Regions from separate parts of the Saccharopolyspora sp. ID03-671 genome, predicted to be linked through region 3. Evidence: riboswitches for the same ligand, from Rfam matches in the RefSeq annotation. Region 3 holds a riboswitch; each other region holds the start of a gene.

What was found. Region 3 has a riboswitch for glycine ahead of gcvT (glycine cleavage system aminomethyltransferase GcvT). Riboswitches for the same ligand answer to the same signal wherever they lie in the genome.
Region 1: it holds a riboswitch for glycine, as region 3 does, so the genes downstream of both, gcvP (aminomethyl-transferring glycine dehydrogenase) here and gcvT (glycine cleavage system aminomethyltransferase GcvT) in region 3, are expected to answer to the same signal.
Region 2: it holds a riboswitch for glycine, as region 3 does, so the genes downstream of both, gcvH (glycine cleavage system protein GcvH) here and gcvT (glycine cleavage system aminomethyltransferase GcvT) in region 3, are expected to answer to the same signal.

What each region holds. Positions count from the first base shown of each region.
Region 1 covers NZ_CP134054.1:884,585-891,228, reverse strand. The annotation lists gene REH65_RS04250 (CDP-alcohol phosphatidyltransferase family protein) at 1-396, shown strand, start outside; gene gcvH (glycine cleavage system protein GcvH) at 497-880, shown strand; gene garA (glycogen accumulation regulator GarA) at 999-1,466, shown strand; gene REH65_RS04235 (bifunctional nuclease family protein) at 1,865-2,341, shown strand; gene REH65_RS04230 (MerR family transcriptional regulator) at 2,623-3,198, shown strand; glycine riboswitch at 3,295-3,397, shown strand; gene gcvP (aminomethyl-transferring glycine dehydrogenase) at 3,562-6,447, shown strand; gene REH65_RS04220 (HesB/YadR/YfhF-family protein) at 6,532-6,644, shown strand, end outside.
Region 2 covers NZ_CP134054.1:4,667,404-4,674,047, reverse strand. The annotation lists gene REH65_RS21640 (AMP-binding protein) at 1-189, shown strand, start outside; gene REH65_RS21635 (YidH family protein) at 309-701, shown strand; gene REH65_RS21630 (DUF202 domain-containing protein) at 704-1,030, shown strand; gene REH65_RS21625 (organic hydroperoxide resistance protein) at 1,035-1,454, opposite strand; gene REH65_RS21620 (MarR family winged helix-turn-helix transcriptional regulator) at 1,451-1,924, opposite strand; gene REH65_RS21615 (L-serine ammonia-lyase) at 2,092-3,447, opposite strand; gene gcvH (glycine cleavage system protein GcvH) at 3,479-3,850, opposite strand; glycine riboswitch at 3,999-4,094, opposite strand; gene REH65_RS21605 (helix-turn-helix domain-containing protein) at 4,204-5,757, shown strand; gene ald (alanine dehydrogenase) at 5,924-6,644, shown strand, end outside.
Region 3 covers NZ_CP134054.1:5,222,201-5,228,844, forward strand. The annotation lists gene glyA (serine hydroxymethyltransferase) at 1-974, opposite strand, end outside; gene gcvT (glycine cleavage system aminomethyltransferase GcvT) at 1,005-2,120, opposite strand; glycine riboswitch at 2,240-2,340, opposite strand; glycine riboswitch at 2,342-2,438, opposite strand; gene REH65_RS24230 (TetR/AcrR family transcriptional regulator) at 2,552-3,220, opposite strand; gene REH65_RS24235 (acyl-CoA dehydrogenase family protein) at 3,327-4,505, shown strand; gene REH65_RS24240 (hypothetical protein) at 4,704-4,877, shown strand; partial or broken gene REH65_RS24245 (Tm-1-like ATP-binding domain-containing protein) at 5,032-6,212, shown strand; gene REH65_RS24250 (phosphoenolpyruvate hydrolase family protein) at 6,236-6,644, shown strand, end outside.

The sequences.
Region 1 (6,644 bases), 2.8 Mb from region 3:
CAGTACAGCCGCATCGGCGAGCTGCTCGACCCGGCCGCCGACCGGCTCTACATCGTCGCCACCCTGATCGCCTTCGTGCTGCGCGACGTCATCCCGTGGTGGGTCGCGGTCGCCCTGGTCGGCCGCGACGTCGTGCTCACCCTGTGCCTGCCGGTGCTGCGCTGGCACGGCTACGAGCCGCCGGAGGTGCACTACCTCGGCAAGGCCGCCACGTTCTGCCTGATGTACGCGTTCCCGCTGCTCCTGCTGGTGCAGGACGACTTCACCGGGGCCGACGTGGTCCGGCCCATCGCCTACGCCTTCACCGCCTGGGGCGGGGCGCTGTACGTGTGGGCGGGCATCCTCTACCTGGGCCAGGTCATCGCCGCCGTGCGGGGAGCCCGCACGCGGACCTGATCTTGCGTGCGCGTCGTCTTGCGGCCGTCGGCGGCCGGTGAATACGCTCGCCGCGTCGATCACTCGGCACCTTGCACACGGCGGACGAAAGGCGGGACCAGTGGCGGCCCCGGAGATCAAGTACACCGAAGAGCACGAGTGGGTCCAGAGCGTCGGTGACGACACCGTGCGCATCGGCATCACCGACTACGCCCAGCAGCAGCTCGGCGACGTGGTGTTCGTCCAGCTTCCCGAGACGGGGCAGCAGGTCACCGCCGGTGACTCGATGGGCGAGGTGGAGTCGACCAAGAGCGTCTCCGACATCTACGCCCCGGTGACCGGTGAGGTCACGGCGGGCAACACCGCGCTGGAGGACCAGCCGGAGTTGGTCAACTCGGATGCCGCGGGTGACGGCTGGATGGTCGAGATCCGGCTCGCCGACCCGGACCAACTGGCGGGTCTGCTCGACGCCGAGGCCTATCAGAACCTGATCGACCAGGCATGATCGTCCGACGCGGCGGCGTCCGTGCGACGATGTCGGGAGTCGCTCGTCACGGGGCTGTCCAGGCACGGTACGTTGGGCGCATACTTGGCACGATCTATCCGCGTAGAGGAGAGCTCAGGTGAGCCAAAACAGCGGCTTCGGCGATGTTCCGCCGGAGCAGTCACCGGAGACCACCTCGGTCTTCAGGCCCTTCCTCTCGGAGCAGGAGAGCACCGAGAGCGCGGCCCCGGAGCCTGCCGCCGCGTCCGGGGTCGATGCGCTGCCCGCGGGTTCCGCCCTGCTGGTGGTCAAGCGCGGTCCCAACGCGGGTTCGCGGTTCCTCCTGGACCGCGAGACCACCAGTGCCGGACGCCACCCGGACAGCGACATCTTCCTGGATGACGTGACGGTGTCCCGGCGGCACGCCGAGTTCCGCCGCGAGGGCAACGACTTCGTGGTCGTGGACGTGGGCAGCCTCAACGGCACCTACGTGAACCGGGAACCGGTGGACACCTCGGTGCTCGCCAACGGCGACGAGGTGCAGATCGGGAAGTTCCGCCTGGTGTTCCTGACCGGGCCGATCGATGGGGGCCAGGGCGGCCGCTGAGGCCGCCGATCAGGGCTTTGTCAACCCGTCAGCGGGGCGGCGCCGAGGGGCGCCGCCCCGCTGACGCATGAGGCAACTGCGCCGCCCGCGCGCGGACGTCCTCCCCGCACCGGGAATTTCCCGGGACCACAAGCGGTTTCCACAGCACAGCGGGGGATTTCCGATGGAGTCGGTGATCTCCCGCGCGGTGTATCGTGCAGGGTAATGCTCGACGACGAGCTCAGCCGGCGGTCCGGGCCGCGAGCCCCGATTCGCAACGACCGCGACGGTGGGCGGTCCGCTGGGGCCGCCGGTGGGAAAGGGCGTGTCCGCCGTATCGCGGGTAGCGTCGGAGGCGTCGGTGCGGGACCCTCGACGGGGAAGTCACGCTTCGGCGCGCTGGAGGAGGCGATGTGACGATGAGCAGCGAGATGCGCGTCGTCGGCGTGCGAGTGGAACTACCGGCGAACCAGCCGATCCTGCTGTTGCGCGAGGCCGAGGGCGAGCGCTACCTGCCGATCTGGATCGGGTCGGTGGAGGCGACGGCCATCGCCTTGGAGCAGCAGGGCGTGCGGCCCCAGCGGCCGCTGACGCACGACCTGCTCAAGGACGTCATCGGCGCCCTGGGCCGCGATCTGGAGCAGGTGCGGATCACGGATCTGCAGGAGGGCACGTTCTTCGCCGAGCTGGTGTTCGACGGCGATGTGCGGGTGTCGGCGCGACCGAGTGACTCGGTGGCGCTGGCGTTGCGGATCGGCGTGCCGATCCACGCCGACGAATCGGTCCTCGACGAGGCCGGGCTGATCATCCCGGACGAGCAGGAGGACGAGGTCGAGAAGTTCCGCGAGTTCCTCGACTCGGTCTCCCCGGAGGACTTCCGCGGCGCCGACACGTAGGCGCCGACACGCAGCAGGACCAGCCCTGCTGGGCCGAACAGACCACCCCGGCCCCCGAGTCGCGCGAGCGGCTCGGGGGCCGGATCTCGTGCGAGGCGAACGCGGGCTCACGTCCCCCGCGCGTCGCGTTGACCCGCCTGCTGAGCGGGCCTACCTTCGGAAGTACGCGAATTGCCCCGGTGTGATTCAGCCGGTGTACGGCTTCGCGGCCCTGGATCAGAAGCGGTCCGGGAGCTGGTGATCGTCGTCGTCGGCTGCGGGCCGGACGAGGGGAGGCAGGCGTGGTGGAGCAAGCAGCGAACGCGGATGACGCTGCGGAGCAGGGTGAGCTGTTCCCCGACGCCTCGGCCCCCGACGAGCTGGTCGGTTACCGCGGGCCGGCGGCCTGCCAGATCGCGGGCATCACCTACAGGCAGCTGGACTACTGGGCGCGCACCAAGCTCGTCGGCCCGTCCATCCGCGGCGCGGCCGGGTCGGGTTCCCAGCGGCTGTACTCGTTCAAGGACATCCTGGTGCTCAAGGTGGTCAAGCGATTGCTCGACACCGGGGTCTCGCTGCACAACATCCGGGTCGCGGTGGAGCACCTGCGCAAGCGCGGCGTGCAGGACCTGGCGAAGCTGACGCTGTTCAGCGACGGCACCACGGTCTACGAGTGCACCTCCGCGGAGGAGGTGGTCGATCTGCTCCAGGGCGGCCAAGGAGTGTTCGGCATCGCCGTCAGCGGCGCGATGCGCGAGATCAGCGGCACGATCCACGAGTTCCCGGCCGAGCGCGCCGACGGCGGCGAGAACATCGAGTCGTCGATGACCGACGAGCTGGCGGCCCGCCGCCGCGACCGCCAGGCCGAAACCGGCTGAACCCGGTCCGGTCGCGACCACCCTCGGCCATCTGTGCGGTAGACGACATTGATGGTCTGATAAGCGCGGTTGATCGGGTACTCTGAGCGCCATCGCCGACCCCGTGCGGGAGAGTCCGGTCCTGGCCTCGGCCAGGGCAGGCGCCGAAGGAGCAACTCTCCCCGACAACCTCTCAGGCCACCTGGACCGCACGGGCGAGATACCTCTGGAAAGCGGGCACACCCACCAGGTGCGCCCCGCCGACGGTGCAAGCCCGGTCCGCCGGGTGAAGCTCTCAGGCGTTCGCTTCGCGAACGGGGACAGAGGGGGAGAGCAGCGCAGAGCTGCCGCCCTTTGTTCGCCGCGATGAGTGAGGTTTTGGCGATGACCGACGCGACGCACGACCGCATCCCGCTGGCCGCGCTGGAGCACGGAAGGCCGTTCGCGGACCGCCACGTCGGGCCGATGCCCGCTGAGCTGGCCCGCATGCTCGACGTCATCGGCGTCGGCTCCCTGGAGGAGCTGGGCCAGAAGGCCGTCCCGGACACCATCCGCGAGTCCGACCTGCAGCTGGCCATGCCGGACCCGGCCACCGAGACCGAGGCGCTGGCCGAGCTGCGCGACCTCGCCGGCCGCTGCACCCCGCACACCGAGATGATCGGGCTGGGCTACTACGGCACGATCACCCCGCCGGTGATCCTGCGCAACGTGCTGGAGAGCCCCGCCTGGTACACCGCCTACACGCCCTACCAGCCGGAGATCTCGCAGGGCCGGCTGGAGGCGCTGCTGAACTTCCAGACGATGGTCGCCGACCTGGCCGGGGTGCCGGTGTCCAACGCCTCGATGCTCGACGAGGCCACCGCTGCGGCCGAGGGCATGACCCTGGTGCGCCGCGCGGGCAAGTCCAAGTCGCCGCGCTTCCTGGTCGACGCCGACACGCTGCCGCAGACCATCGCCGTCATCGAGACCCGCGCCGAGCCGCTGGGCATCGAGGTCGTGGTGGCCGACCTGTCGGCCGGGGAGCTGCCCGAGGGCGAGTTCTTCGGCGCCCTGCTGTCCTACCCGGGCGCCTCCGGTGCGGTGCGCGACCACGAGGCGCTGATCAGCGCGATCCACGACACCGGGGCGAAGGTCGTCGTGGCCGCCGACCTGCTGTCGCTGACGCTGCTGCGCGCGCCCGGTGAGATCGGCGCCGACGTGGTCGTGGGCTCCACCCAGCGCTTCGGCGTGCCGATGGGCTTCGGCGGCCCGCACGCCGGGTTCATGGCCGTGGCCAAGGGCCTGGAGCGGCAGCTGCCCGGTCGTCTGGTCGGCGTGAGCACCGACGTCGACGGGAACCAGGCCTACCGGCTCGCGCTGCAGACCCGCGAGCAGCACATCCGCCGCGAGAAGGCCACCAGCAACATCTGCACCGCGCAGGTGCTGCTGGCCGTGGTCGCCTCGATGTACGCGGTCTACCACGGCCCGGACGGGCTCAAGGCGATCGCGACCCGCGCGCACCGGATGGCGAGCGTGCTCGCCGAGGGCCTGCGCCGCGGTGGTGTCGAGGTCGTGCACGCGGAGTTCTTCGACACCGTCCTCGCGCGCGTCCCGGGCAAGGCCGACGAGGTGCTGGCCGCGGCCCGCCGGGCCGGGGTGAACCTGCGCCGCGTCGACGCCGACCACGTCGGCATCAGCTGCGACGAGACCACCACCCGCGCCCACCTGGCCGCGGTGTGGGACGCCTTCGGTCTCGCCGGCGACGTCGACGCCCTCGACGCCGAGACCCCGGACTCGCTGCCGGGCGCGCTGGCGCGCACCTCCGAGTACCTGACGCACCCGGTGTTCCGCACCCACCGCTCGGAGACCTCACTGCTGCGCTACCTGCGGCAGCTGTCGGACAAGGACATCGCGCTGGACCGCAGCATGATCCCGCTGGGCTCGTGCACGATGAAGCTCAACGCGACCGCGGAGATGGAGCCGATCACCTGGCCCGAGTTCTCCTCGCTGCACCCGTTCGCGCCCGCCGAGGACGCGGAGGGCCTGCTCAAGGTCGTCTCCGACCTGCAGGAGTGGCTCGCCGAGGTCACCGGGTACGACGCGGTCAGCCTGCAGCCCAACGCGGGCAGCCAGGGCGAGTTCGCCGGTCTGCTCGCCATCCGCGCCTACCACCACGACCGTGGTGCGACCGCGCGCGACGTGTGCCTGATCCCGGCCAGCGCGCACGGCACCAACGCCGCCAGCGCCGTCATGGCCGGGATGCGCGTGGTCGTGGTGCGCTGCGACGAGCAGGGCAACATCGAGATGGAGCACCTGCGCGAGCTGGTCGGCAAGCACGCCGAGGACCTCGCCGCGATCATGATCACCTACCCGTCGACGCACGGCGTCTACGAGGACACCGTGCGCGAGGTGTGCGGGCTGGTGCACGACGCGGGCGGCCAGGTCTACGTCGACGGCGCGAACCTCAACGCGCTGATCGGCCTGGCCCGGATGGGCAAGTTCGGCTCCGACGTCTCGCACCTGAACCTGCACAAGACGTTCTGCATCCCGCACGGCGGTGGCGGTCCGGGCGTCGGCCCGATCGGGGTGCGCGAGCACCTGGCGCCGTTCCTGCCCAACCACCCGCTGCAGCCCGCGGCCGGTCCGGAGACCGGTGTCGGCCCGATCAGCGCCGCCCCGTGGGGCAGCGCCTCGATCCTGCCGATCTCCTGGGCCTACGTGCGGATGATGGGCGCCGACGGCCTGCGCCGCGCGACGCTGACCGCGGTCGCCTCGGCCAACTACGTGGCCCGCAGGCTCGGTGAGTACTTCCCGGTGCTCTACACGGGTGCGGGCGGCTTCGTCGCCCACGAGTGCATCCTGGACCTGCGGCAGATCAGCAAGACCAGCGGCATCACCGTCGACGACGTGGCCAAGCGGCTCGCCGACTACGGCATCCACGCCCCGACCATGTCGTTCCCGGTCGCGGGCACGCTGATGGTCGAGCCGACCGAGAGCGAGAACCTCGCCGAGCTGGACCGCTTCTGCGAGGCGATGATCGCGATCCGCGCCGAGATCGACAAGGTCGTCGCCGGTCAGTGGCCGGCCGACGACAACCCGCTGGTCGGGGCTCCGCACACGGCGGCCAGCCTCGCCCAGGAGTGGCGCCACTCCTACTCCCGCGAGGAGGCCGCCTACCCGCTGGGCACCGACGCGATCAAGGTGTTCCCGCCGGTCCGCCGGATCGACGGGGCCAAGGGCGACCGGAACCTGGTGTGCTCGTGCCCTCCGTTGGAGGCCTACCAGAGCTGAGTCGGCGGGTCGGTTTGCGCGCGCGGTCGCGGCGGTGACACGGTGGCCACTTCAACCGACCGGCTCCGAGAGGAGTTGAGCACCATGCTCACCATCAGTGAGAGCGCCGTGGAGGTCATCAAGCTCGTCCTCGTCGGCGGCGACTCTCCGGCCAGCTCGGGCTTGCGCATCGCGCCGGCCGGCGAGGGGCTGCAGGC
Region 2 (6,644 bases), 550 kb from region 3:
GAAGTACTGGTGCGCGGCCCGCTGGTGTGCGCGGGCTACCTGGAGGCGGACGGGATGATCCGTCCCGTCACCGACGCCGACGGATGGCTGTGCACGGGCGAAGTCGGCGAGCTGGACTCCCACGGGTACTTGACGATCACGGGCCGCAAGGCGGAGCTGTTCGGCGGCAACGTGCCCTTGGCCCGGTGAGCACGACGAGCACGGGAACCTTCCTGTCATTTCGGCTGGAGCACGGGAACCTTCTTGTCGCCTGGGGCGGAGGGGTGAGCGGCGGCTGTTCCGCCATTCGGACCGGATAACCTCAGGTCATGGCGACCGATGGCGAAGAGCGGACCACGCGTTGGCCGCGTCGGCTCTACGAGGAGGGCGACGAGCCCGATCCCCGGTTCACGCTGGCCAACGAGCGGACCTTCCTCGCCTGGATCCGCACGGCGTTGGCGTTGATGGCCGGCGGGGTCGGTGTCGAGGCGCTCAACGCCGTGGCCGCCGAGCCCAGCCCCATCCGCACCGTGCTGGCGGTCGCGCTGCTGCTGGCCGGGGTGCTGTGCAGTGCCACGGCCTTCACGCGGTGGGTGTCGACCGAGCGCGCGTTGCGGAGGGGTCGGCCGCTGCCCGCGCCGCGCCTGGCTCCGGTGCTGGGTTACGGGTTGGCCGTGATCGGGGTGCTGGCCTGCGTGCTGCTGTTCGTGACCGGGTTCTGACGGTGAGCGGGAATCAGCCCTGGGATCCGGGTCTGCAGATCGAGCGCACGACGTTGGCGTGGTTGCGCACGGTGTTGGCGTTCATGGCGAGCCTGCTGGTGCTGCTGAAGTTGATCTCGCACCACAGCACGGTCGCGGCGGTGGTGTGCGCGCTGGTGACGTTGCCGTTCAGCGGTGTCGTGGCGTGGCTGCTGTGGTGGCGCCATCGCCGCAGCGAGCGTCGGCTGCGCGCGCGAACGCCGCTGCCGGGCGGGGTGTTGCCCGCCGCGACAGCGGCGCTGGCGATGCTCGCCGGTGCCACCGGCGCGGTGTACGTCCTGTTCGCGTAGCGGATCAGGCGGCGACGCGGACGTCGATGTCGATGTTGCCGCGCACGGCGTTGGAGTACGGGCACACCGCGTCCGCGGCCTCGGCGAGCTGCTGCGCCTGGTCGGCGGGAACGCCGGGCAGTTCGACGGCGAGCGCGACCTGGAGGCCGTAGCCGCCCTGGCCGTTCGGGCCGATGCCGACCTCGGCGGTCACCGAGGAGCCTTCGATGTCGACCTTCTGCTTGCGGGCGACGACCTGCAGCGCGCTGTGGAAGCAGGCGGAGTAGCCGGCGGCGAACAACTGCTCGGGGTTGGTGGCACCGCCGGGACCGCCCATCTCCTTGGGGATGGCCAGCTCGAGGTCGACGAGGCCGTCTGAGGTGCGGGTGCGGCCGGCGCGGCCGGCTCCGGTGGCGGTGGCCTCCGCGGTGTAGAGAACGGTCATGATCGCGTCTCCTGATTCTCGGTGACCCGGCGGGCCGCGTCGTTCAACGTGGTCGTCAGGTTTTCCAATGTGGACCGAAGTTCCTCGACGTCGCCGAGTTGCATCCCGGTGGCGGCGACCATCCGCTGGGGGATGTCGCGCGCCTGCTGTCCGAGCGCGCGCCCGTCGTCGGTGATCGCGACGCGCACCGACCGCTCGTCGGTCTCGCTGCGCGCGCGGACCAGGACTCCGCGAGCCTCGAGTCGCTTCAGAAGGGGTGACAGCGTTCCGGAGTCGAGCCGGAGCAGGGCTCCGAGCTCTTTGACGGTGCGCGACTCGCGTTCCCACAGGACGAGCATCACCAGGTACTGCGGGTAGGTCAGGCCGATCTCGTCGAGGAACGGCCGGTAGAGGTTGGTGAACGCCCGCGACGCGCTGTGCAGCGCGAAGCAGAGCAGCCGGTCCAGCGTCGTTCCGGGTTCTGTCGCCACGCCACGAACAGTAGCGCACCATTCAGTTGTGCACAACTAAATTGGGCACAATGATGCTGCGGGTGTTCGCGTCGAAGGTTCCCCCGATACTCGAACGAGCAGGTCAGGGGCGCGCTGAGGCCCGAGGCGATGACAGGGAGGTTCCCCTGCTCACCCCGGGCCGCCGTTCAGCACTCGATGACGTTGACGGCCAGGCCGCCGCGCGCGGTCTCCTTGTACTTGACCGACATGTCGCGACCCGTCTCCCGCATCGTCTTCATGACCTTGTCGAGGGACACGTAGTGCGTGCCGTTGCCCCGCAGGGCCATGCGCGCGGCGGTGATCGCCTTGACCGATGCGACCGCGTTGCGCTCGATGCACGGGATCTGCACCAGCCCGCCGATGGGATCGCAGGTGAGCCCGAGGTTGTGCTCCATCGCGATCTCGGCGGCGTTCTCCACCTGCTCCGGCGTGCCGCCCAGCACCTCCGCCAAACCGGCCGCCGCCATCGAGCAGGCCGAGCCGACCTCGCCCTGGCAACCGACCTCGGCACCGGAGATCGAGGCGTTCTCCTTGAACAGCACCCCGATCGCCCCTGCCGTCAGCAGGAATCGCACCACACCGTCCTCATCGGCACCGGGGACGAAACGGGCGTAGTAGTGCAGAACGGCGGGAACGATGCCGGCCGCGCCGTTGGTCGGAGCCGTCACCACGCGCCCGCCCGCCGCGTTCTCCTCGTTGACCGCCAGCGCGAACAACGTGACCCACTCCAGCGGGTCGTCGCGGTCGGTCAACGACGCCGCCAGCTGCGCCGCGCGCCGCCGCACCTTCAACCCGCCCGGCAGCTCACCGGTGCTGCGGCACCCGTTGTCGACGCATTCCCGCATCACCCGCCAGATGTCGAGCAGCCCCGCGCGAACGGCCGACTCCTCGCGCCACGACAGCTCGTTGGCCAGCATGACCCCGCTGATCGGCAAACCAGACCCGGTGCTGTGCAGCAGCAGATCGGCCCCGGTGCGGAAGGGCATGGGAACCTTCGTGTCATCGGCCTTGACCCGATCCGCCCCGGCAGCGTCCTCGTCCACGACGAAACCGCCGCCGACCGAGTAGTAGATCGCCGAGTCGAGCTCCCCACCGTCGTTGCCGAGGGCGGTGAACCGCATCCCGTTGGGATGCTGCGGCAACGACTTGCGCCGGTGCAGCACCAGATCGCGCGCAACGCTGAAGGGCAGCACCTGGTCGCCGCCGAGCCGCAACATGCCGCTGCGCTCGATCTCGTCGACGCGCTCCGCGCCGGCCACCGGGTCCACCGCCTCCGGGCGGTTCCCCTCGAGCCCGAGCACCACGGCTCCCGGGCTGCCGTGACCGTGACCGGTCGCGCCGAGAGAACCGAACAACTCCGCTTTGACTCTGTTGACCTGGGAGATCACGCCGTTCTCGCGCAGCCTGACGGTGAACCGCTGCGCCGCGCGCATCGGCCCCACGGTGTGCGAGCTGGACGGACCGATTCCCACCGAGAACAGGTCGAAGACACTGATCGCCATTGATCGCCTCGCCTCGTTCCGGGCTCCGCGACTACTCGTTGATCAAGTCGGAGTACTGCTGGGCCGTGAGGGTCGCACCGGTCTCGGTGACGCGCACCTCGATCAGCCAGCCCTCGCCGTAGGGGTCGGAGTTGACCACGGCCGGGTCGTCGACCGCAGCGTCGTTGATGGCCACGACCTCACCGGTGACGGGCGCGAACAGGTCGCTGACGGACTTGGTCGACTCGAGCTCACCACACGCCTGACCGGCCTCGATCTTGTCGCCGACCTCGGGGAGCTGCACGAAGACGATGTCGCCGAGGGCGCTGGCGGCGTGCTCGGTGATGCCGACGCGGGAGATCTCGCCGCGGTCCTCGATCCACTCGTGCTCTTCGGTGTAGGCCAGGTTGGTGGGCAGCGTCATGAGGGAGGCTCCAAAGCGGTTTCGAGGGGCGTTGATCCCCGGTTTCGGCTGGGCCTCCCCCTCTGTTGCGGAACCTGAGAGCTTCGCCGCGGCGGCGGCTTGCACCGTGGGTGGCACGTCTGCGTCGACGAGCGCTTTCCAGAGTCGCCTCGCCCGAGCGGTCGTGGGTGCCTGAGAGTTTGCTGGGGAGTGTTGCTCCTTCGGCGCCCTGCGCTGCTGGCAGGGTCTCTCCCGCACGGGGTCGATGGCCGGTATGCGATTGTCGATGTGCTCAGCAACGATAAACGCGCCAGCGGCACTGTCAATGCACATGTGATCTCCGCCGGTGCGTCTTGGTCGAGGAGGCCCCTTCGATGCTCGACATCCGGGCGCTGGTCGAGCGGGTCGGACCGGCTCTGCTGCGCACCGTGATCAGCCCGGAAGCCAGCACCGTCGCCGGTGATGTGGTGATCGCCGAACCCGATCAGCCCACACCCGCCACCGGTGGCGACCTCGTGCTGGGAGTGGGCATCGCCGATCGCGAGCAGGCGCTGCGGCTGGTGCGCGAGAGCGGCGAGAGCGGTGCGGCGGCGGTGCTGCTCAAACCCCCGGTGGCGGCGCTCGCCGAGGTGGTGGAGGCGGTGCGCGAGGCGGGGATCGCGCTGGTCGAGGTGCGGCCGGGCACGGCGTGGGCGCAGCTGGTGTGGTTGATCCGCGCGGCGCTCGCGGGCGGGATCCGGCAGACCGAGGAGAGCGGGGTCGGGGTCGCCGACCTGTTCCGGCTGGCCGACGCGGTCGCCGACGTCGTGGACGCCCCGGTGACCATCGAGGACGCCCACTCCCAGGTGCTGGCCTACTCGGCCCGGCAGGACCTGACCGATCCGGCGCGGATCTCCACGATCATGGGACGCAAGCAGCCGGACGACGTGCTCGCGAAGTTCCGCGCCCGCGGCACGTTCCGGCAGCTCACCAAGGGCAGTTCGGCGATCTTCGTGCCCGCGCAGCAGGACGGCACGCTGCCGCGGCTGGTGGTGCCGATCCGCATGGGAGGTGAGCTGCTCGGGTCGATGTGGGCGGTGGTGCCGGGACCGGTCTCGGAGGAGCGCGCCACGGCCTTCGCCGACACCGCGCCATTGGTGGCGCTGCAGTTGTTGCGCTGGCGCGCGGTCGCCGACGTGCAGCGGAAGCGCTCGGCCGAGCAGGTGCGGCTGCTGCTCGACGGAGGGGACGGCTGGCGCTCGGCGGCCACCGAACTGGCCGTGCCCAACGAGGAGCACCGGGTGATCGCGATCGAGATGCCGGCGTCCGACGAGCCCGCCGAGGGGCAGCGGCTGGCGATGTGGGAGCGGATCACCCGCGGCATCGGGCGACGTCCGCTGGTCACCGAGATCGGTTCGGTGCTCTACGCGCTGGTGCCCGATCGGGGACGCGGTGGCGGCTGGCCCGAATTGCGCCAGGCCCTGCTCTCGCACGAGTTGTCCCCTCGCCCCCTCGTCGCGGTGGGAACGTCCGTGCCGGTCACTGACGTACCGCGGTCGCGCGCGCAGGCCGACGAGCTGATCGGGCTGCTGCGCACGGGCCTGGTGCGGCAGCGCGTCGCGGTCTACGACGACCTGTGGCACCTGCTGGTGCTGAGCCGGATGGCGGGGGCCGCCACCGATGCCGGGGTTGCCACGTTGGGTCCCCTGCCGGTGCTGCGCGAGCACGATCGCGCGCAGCACACCGACTACCAGGCCACGCTGCACGCGTGGCTGCGTCATCCCGGTGATCCGCGTCAGGCGAGCCGGGAGCTGCGGGTCCACCCCAACACCTTCCGGTACCGGATGAAGCGGATCGGCCAGCTGGTGGACGTCGACCTCGACGACCCCGACGTCCGGTCGGCGCTGCTGGTGCAGTTGCTGGCCGAGCGGTGGGCCCAGCACGGCTGAGTCCGTCGCGGGGCGAGCACGGGAACCTTTCTGTCACCACCGGCCCCGCACGCACCGCTGTTGTGCCGGCAGCACAAAGCCCCCCACCCAATCTCATGCCGCGGACATGATGCGTCCTGCGCCACATCGTCCGATCGTTGTTTCCACACGACGAAAGGACCCCACGGTGAAGATCGCAGTGCCTCGCGAGATCAAGAACAACGAGTATCGGGTGGCGATCACTCCTGCCGGTGTGCACGAGCTGACCGCGCGTGGTCATGACGTGTTCGTCGAGGCGGGCGCCGGCGCCGGATCGTCCATCCCGGACGAGGACTACCTCGCTTCCGGCGCGAAGGTCCTGGCCACCGCCGACGACGTGTGGGCGGAAGGCGACCTCGTGCTCAAGGTCAAGGAGCCGATCGCCGAGGAGTACCCGCGGCTGCGCCGGGACCAGGTGCTGTTCACCTACCTGCACCTGGCCGCCTCGGCCGAGCTGACCGACGCCATGCTGAACTCGGGCGTCACCGGCATCGCCTACGAGACGGTGCAGACCGCGGATGGCGGGTTGCCGCTGCTGGCGCCGATGAGCGAGGTCGCCGGGCGGCTGGCGCCGCTGGTGGGAGCGCATTCGCTGTTGCGCCCCAGCGGTGGCCGCGGTGTGCTGCCGGGCGGCGTTCCGGGCGTGCACCCGGCCCGGGTCGTGGTGATCGGCGGCGGTGTCGCCGGGCTCAACGCGGCTCGGGTGGCCCTGGGCATGGGCGCCGACGTGGAGCTGCTGGACACCAACGTCGGCAAGCTGCGCGAGATCGACCGCGACTTCCACGGCCAGATCCGCACCGTCACCTCCAACCGCTACGCGGTGGAGCAGGCGGTCCGCTCGGCCGACCTGGTGATCGGCGCGGTGCTGA
Region 3 (6,644 bases):
AGGTGCACGTCGGTGCCGCCGGAGACCAGCGAGACACCGGCCTCGGTCGCGTCCGAGGCCAGCAGGCGCTCGGCCAGGATCTGGGCGCCCTCGACGGTGCGGCGCTGGCGGTCCTTGAACTCCTCGCCCGCGGCGATCTTGAAGGCCACCGCCTTGCCGGCGATCACGTGCTCCAGCGGGCCGCCCTGCTGACCGGGGAAGACCGCGGAGTTGAACTTCTTGGTGAACTCCTCGTCCGAGGACAGGATCACACCGCCGCGCGGGCCGCCCAGGGTCTTGTGCGTCGTGGTGGTCACGACGTGGGCGTGCGGGATCGGGCTCGGGTGCAGGCCCGCGGCCACCAGGCCCGCGAAGTGCGCCATGTCGACCATCAGGTAGGCGCCGACCTCGTCGGCGATCTCCCGGAACCGCTTGAAGTCCAGCTGGCGCGGGTAGGCCGACCAGCCCGCGACGATCAGCTGCGGCTTGTTCTCCCGGGCCAGGCGCGCGACCTCGTCCATGTCGACCCGGTGGTCGTCGTCGGAGACGTGGTACGGCACGACGTTGTAGAGCTTGCCGGAGAAGTTGATCCGCATGCCGTGGGTCAGGTGGCCACCGTGGGCCAGGTCCAGGCCCATGATGGTGTCGCCCGGCTTGAGCAGCGCGAACATCGCCGCCGCGTTGGCCTGCGCGCCCGAGTGCGGCTGCACGTTGGCGTAGGTGGCGCCGAAGAGGTCCTTGATCCGGTCGATGGCCAGCTGCTCGACGACGTCGACGTGCTCGCAGCCGCCGTAGTAGCGCTTGCCCGGGTAGCCCTCGGCGTACTTGTTGGTGAGCACCGAGCCCTGCGCCTGCAGCACCGCCTGCGGGGCGAAGTTCTCGGAGGCGATCATCTCCAGCGTGTTCTGCTGGCGACCCAGCTCGGCGCCGACCGCCGCTGCGACCTCCGGGTCAACCGTTGCCAGGGCATCGTTGAACAGATCCGGGTTCGACATCAGTGTGTGCCTCCTGTTTCTTTCTTTCAGTCAGGCGTTGCGGCGGTAGAAGGGCAGCTCGACGACCTGCACCGCGACGTTGCGGCCGCGGATGTCGACCTGCAGGGCCGTGCCGGGCTCGCTGTGCTCCCGGTCGACGTAGGCCATCCCGATCGGATGCCCGAGGGTCGGGGACGGTGCGCCGCTGGTGACCTCGCCGACCTCGGCGCCGTCGGCGTCGAGGACCCGGTAGCCGTGGCGGGGCGCCCGCCGCTGGTCGGTGGACAGGCCCACCAGGGTGCGCTCGGTGGGCTTCTCGGCGACCGCGGCCAGCGCGGACCTGCCGACGAAGTCGGCGTCCTTGTCCAGCTTGACCACCCGGCCGAGGTTCGCGTGGTACGGCGTGAGCTCGGCGGAGAGCTCGTTGCCGTAGAGCGGCATCCCCGCTTCCAGCCGCAGGGTGTCGCGGCAGGACAGACCGGCCGGCTGGAGGTCGTGCGCGGCGCCGGACTCGGTGAGCGCCTGCCACACGGCCTCGGCGTCGCCGGGCGAGGTGAACAGCTCGAAGCCGTCCTCGCCGGTGTAGCCGGTGCGCGCCAGCAGCACGTCCTTGCCCGCGACGGTCGCCGGGTAGCCCGCGTAGTACTTGACGGTGCTCAGGTCGGTGTCGGTCAGCGGCGCCAGGATCGCCACCGCGTTCGGGCCCTGCACCGCGATCAGCGCGTAGTCGTCGGAGACGTCGGCGTGCTTCGCGTCGAAACCGGAGACCCGCTCGGCCAGCTCGGCGGAGACCACGGCCGCGTTGGCGGCGTTGGCCACGACCAGGAACTCCTGGTCGGCGAGGCGGTAGACGATCAGGTCGTCGAGCACGCCGCCGGTCTCGTCGCAGATCATCGTGTAGCGGGCGCGACCGGGGGTGATGGCGGAGGCGTTGGCGACCAGCGCGTAGTCCAGCGCCTCGGCGGCCTGCGGACCGCTGATGAGGATCTCGCCCATGTGCGTGAGGTCGAACAGACCGGCGCTGCTGCGCACCGCGTTGTGCTCGGCGGTGTCGCTGCTGTAGCGGACCGGCATCTGCCAGCCGGCGAACTCCGTGAAGGTGGCGCCGAGGGATTCGTGCACCGCGTGGAGCGGTGTCCTCCGGGGCGTCTGTCCGGGCGACGACATGGTGAAACTCCTCCTGGGTGGGCGTGCCGGTCGGCAGTCGAGGGCCGGTCAGCTCACGCGCCCAACCTTATCCGGGGCGCCTCGACCCCCGACCGGCGCGGTCTGCGCTGGTCGGGCGGGGTCTCCCCGGAGTCATTGGCCTGAGAGTTTCACCACCCGACAGGGGTGGTTTGCACCGTGGGCGAGAAGCGCGATGCTCCTGCTTTTCTCCGTGTTTCGCCTGGTGTCCTGCGGTAATGGTGCCTGAGAGTTTACTGGGGAGTATTGCTCCTTCGGCGCCTCGCCCGACGAGGGCGAGGTCTCTCCCGCGAGACGTCATCGGCGCGTATTCGGTTGTGCTGCTCACAGACGCTACGAACCGCCCCCACCCCAGTCAACAGGAAGACCGAGTGATCTCAACCCTTGCGCACGGGGGCGCGATCAGCTTCGGGTCACCACGCGTTGCCGCCGCCAATCGCCTCGTGCGCGGCTCGCTGCTCCGCGATGTCGGCGAGTTGGGCTTTGAGGCCGTCGATGAGGGCTGTGAGGGCCAGTTCGAAGCTGGCGGTGTCGATCTCGGCGGCCTTCGTGTGCAGCAGGTGGGCTCGGGTGAGGTGGGGGAAGCGGTTCGTGTAGACGGCTGCGTCGGCGGGGAAGCCGTGGCTGAAGGAGCCCATCGCCGAGCCGACGACCAGGTACTTCGTCGAAGCGCCGATCATCGTGGCGTAGCGCTGCGGCCAGCCGGCCCGGGTGAGGCCGCCGTGGACGGCGTCGGCGACGCGCAGGGCGGACTCGCGGCGGGCCGGGCCGTAGGCGATGAACGGCACCAGGTTCGGGTGGTCGGCCAGGGCCGCGCGGTAGGAGCGGGCCCAGCTGCGCAGGCCGGTCACCCAGTCCTGGTCGAAACCGGAGACGTCGACCTCGCTGATCACCTCGTCGGCGATCTCGTGCAGCAGGTCGTCCTTGGTGGCGACGTGGTTGTACAGCGATGCCGCGCGCACGTCGAGGCGTTCGGCGAGCCTGCGCATGGACAGCGCTTCCAGGCCCTCGGTGTCGATGATCTCCAGGCCGATCTTCCGGATGCGTTCCGGGGAGAGCCGGGGTGTGCTGGGTCTGGGCAACGTCTCTCTCCTCACCGGGATCCCTTGCGGCGTGCGCCGGGACGGTTCTAGGCTGCCATAAAACTAACGGTGTTAGTTACCGGCCTGCACGGAAAGGAACGACGCGATGGTCGACTTCTCGCTCTCCGAGACCGAGCGCGACATCCGCGATTGGGTGCGCAACTTCGTCCAGCGGGAGCTCATGCCGCTGGAGCCGGAGGTGCTGCGCAGAGAGCGGGCGGGTCAGCGCGGTCTCACCAAGGACGAGCTCAAGGAGCTGCAGAACAAGGCCAAGGAGGCCGGTTTCTGGGGCGTGCAGACGCCCGAGGAGTACGGCGGCATGAACCTCTCGGCCGTCATGACGGCGCTGATCGAGGTCGAGCTCGGCCGCACCTACGTGCCGTTCCGCTTCGGCGGCTACGCCGACAACATCCTCTACTACGCCAACGAGGACCAGAAGCAGCGCTACCTGCTGCCGACCATCGAGGGCACCCGCAAGTCCTGCTTCGCCATCACCGAGCCCGGCGCGGGCTCCGACGCGAAGAACCTGCGCACCACGGCCGTCCGGGACGGCGACGAGTGGGTCATCAACGGCGAGAAGACCTTCATCACCGGCGGCATCGACGCCGACTTCGTGATGGTCTTCGCCGTCACCGACCGCGAGAAGGGCGCCAACGGCGGCGTGACCTGCTTCCTCGTCGACCGCGACATGGGCTGGAAGTCCGAGCCGATCGACATCATGGGACCCGACGAGCGCCAGCCGGCCGCGCTGGTGTTCGACAACGTCCGGGTGCCCGCCGAGAACGTGCTCGGCGAGGTCGGCAACGGGTTCGGCCTGGCCATGCAGTGGATCGGCCGCGGCCGCTACCTGCTGCCCGCCGCGGCGCTGGGCGCCTGCGAGCGGCTGGTGGAGATGGGCTCGGAGTACGCCCAGCAGCGCGAGACCTTCGGCGCGCCGATCGCCGAGCGGCAGGCCATCCAGTGGATGATCGCCGACTCCGCGGTGGAGATCGAGGCGCTGCGCTGGCTGATCCTGCAGGCCGCGTGGCAGGTCGACCAGGGCATGGACTCCCGCCACGCGCAGTCCATCGCCAAGCTGTTCGGCGCCACGCACGCCAACCAGATCGTCGACCGCGTCCTGCAGATCCACGGCGGCATGGGCTACACCAAGGAGCTGCCGGTCGAGCGCTGGTACCGCGACCTGCGGCTGCTGCGCATCTTCGAGGGCACCGACGAGATCCAGCGCCGCACCATCGCCCGCAACGTGCTCAAGGGCCACGCCTCGATCAGCGGTGTCCTGGGCTAGGAGGCGGACGAGTGGTTGGGTCGCTCAGCGGTGCGGGTGGCGGAACCTGAGCGCCTTCGTGGACTCCGTGCGCCGCTCCTTGAGCGTGCCTCTGTCCGGCTGGTCGGCGCTTCGCCACTCCGTTCGAGCAGGTGATCTGCCATCGGTGGGTGTTTTGTCGGTACCCTGGTCGATGACGGCCTCGACGCTTCGGGAGTGATGATGTCTCTGTTCAAGAAGGTCACCGACTTCGCGAAGAGCCCGCAGGGCAAGAAGGTGATCGACCAGGCCAAGAAGTACGCCTCCGACCCGAAGAACAAGGAAAAGATCGAGCAGGTCAAGAACAAGTTCACGGGCAAGGGCGGCTCCGGCTCCCAGGGCGGTCACCACTGAGCGGACGCCCTTTTGGGCTGACGTCCTGTCGGGCGGAAGTCCCGGGAACGGCCTCCGGCTTCGGCCGGGGGCCGTTTTCTGTTGCCCGGGCGGCGATCGACAGTAGAGTCCCCTCCCGGGTTGTTCTCGATGACGAGCAGCACGGAGGTCGCGAATGGGCAGCGCGTACGTCGCCGGGACGTTCGACACCAAGGGCGCGGAGCTCGACTACGTCGCCGATCTCATCGCCCGGGGGCACCCCGTCGTCACCGTCGACCTGTCGACCTCCGGTGAGAGCTCCGGTGCCGACGTCCCGGCCGCCGAGGTCGCCGCGCACCACCCGGGCGGCGTCGACGCCGTGTTCACCGGCGACCGCGGATCGGCCGTGACCGCGATGGCCACCGCCTTCACCCGCTTCCTGGCCGAGCGCGACGTCGACGGCGTCATCGGGCTCGGCGGTTCCGGTGGGACCGCGCTGGTCACGCCAGCCTTGCGGGTGCTGCCGGTGGGCGTGCCGAAGGTGATGGTGTCCACTGTGGCCTCCGGCGACACCTCCGGTTACGTCGACGCCACCGACATCGCGATGTTCCCGTCGGTCACCGACGTCGCCGGGCTGAACCGGATCTCCCGCCGCGTCCTCGCCAACGCCGCGCACGCGCTGCTCGGCGCGATCAGCCACCCGATGCCGCAGGTCGAGGACAAGCCCGCCGTCGCGCTGTCGATGTTCGGGGTCACCACGCCCTGCGTGACCGCAGCGGCGGGCAGGCTCGAAGCCGAGTTCGACCCGCTGGTGTTCCACGCGACCGGGACCGGCGGGCGGGCGATGGAGAAGCTCGTCGACGACGGCCTGGTGCACGCGGTCCTGGACGTCACCACCACCGAGGTCTGCGACCTCGTCGCGGGCGGCGTGATGAGCGCGGGCGAGCAGCGGCTCGACGCCATCGCCCGCACCGAGTGCCCTACGTCGGCTCGTGCGGCGCGCTGGACATGGTGAACTTCGGTGCGCGCGAGACGGTTCCGGAGCGCTACCGGGACCGGAACCTCTACGTGCACAACCCGCAGGTGACGCTGATGCGCACCACGCCCGAGGAGTGCCGGGAGATCGGCTCGTTCCTCGCCCGCAAGCTCAACGCCTGCCAGGGCCCGGTCCGGTTCCTGCTGCCGACCGGCGGTGTGTCCATGTTGGACGCTCCCGGCCGGCCCTTCCACGACCCCGAGGCCGACGCCGCGCTGTTCGAGACGCTGGAGCGCGAGGTCGAGCAGACCGAGGACCGCCGCGTGCTGCGGGTCGAGAACAACGTCAACGACGAGGAGTTCGTCACGGCGCTGCTCGCCGCGTTCCGTGAAATCCTGTGAGCAGTACCGACACTGGAGGGGCGATGAACGGATTCGACCGCGCGGACCTGCTCCGCGAGTTCCACGCCAAGGCCCAGCGCGGCGAGCCGATCGTCGGCGGCGGGGCCGGGACCGGGCTGTCGGCCAAGTGCGAGGAGGCCGGCGGCATCGACCTGATCGTCATCTACAACTCCGGCCGCTACCGGATGGCCGGGCGCGGCTCGCTGGCCGGGCTGCTGGCCTACGGCAACGCCAACGACATCGTCGTCGAGATGGCCCGCGAGGTGCTGCCGGTCGTGCAGCGCACACCCGTGCTGGCCGGGGTCAACGGCACCGACCCGTTCATGCTGCGCGAGCGGTTCCTGCGCGAGCTCAAGGACCTCGGGTTCGCCGGCATCCAGAACTTCCCGACCGTGGGGCTCATCGACGGCACCTTCCGGGCCAACCTGGAGG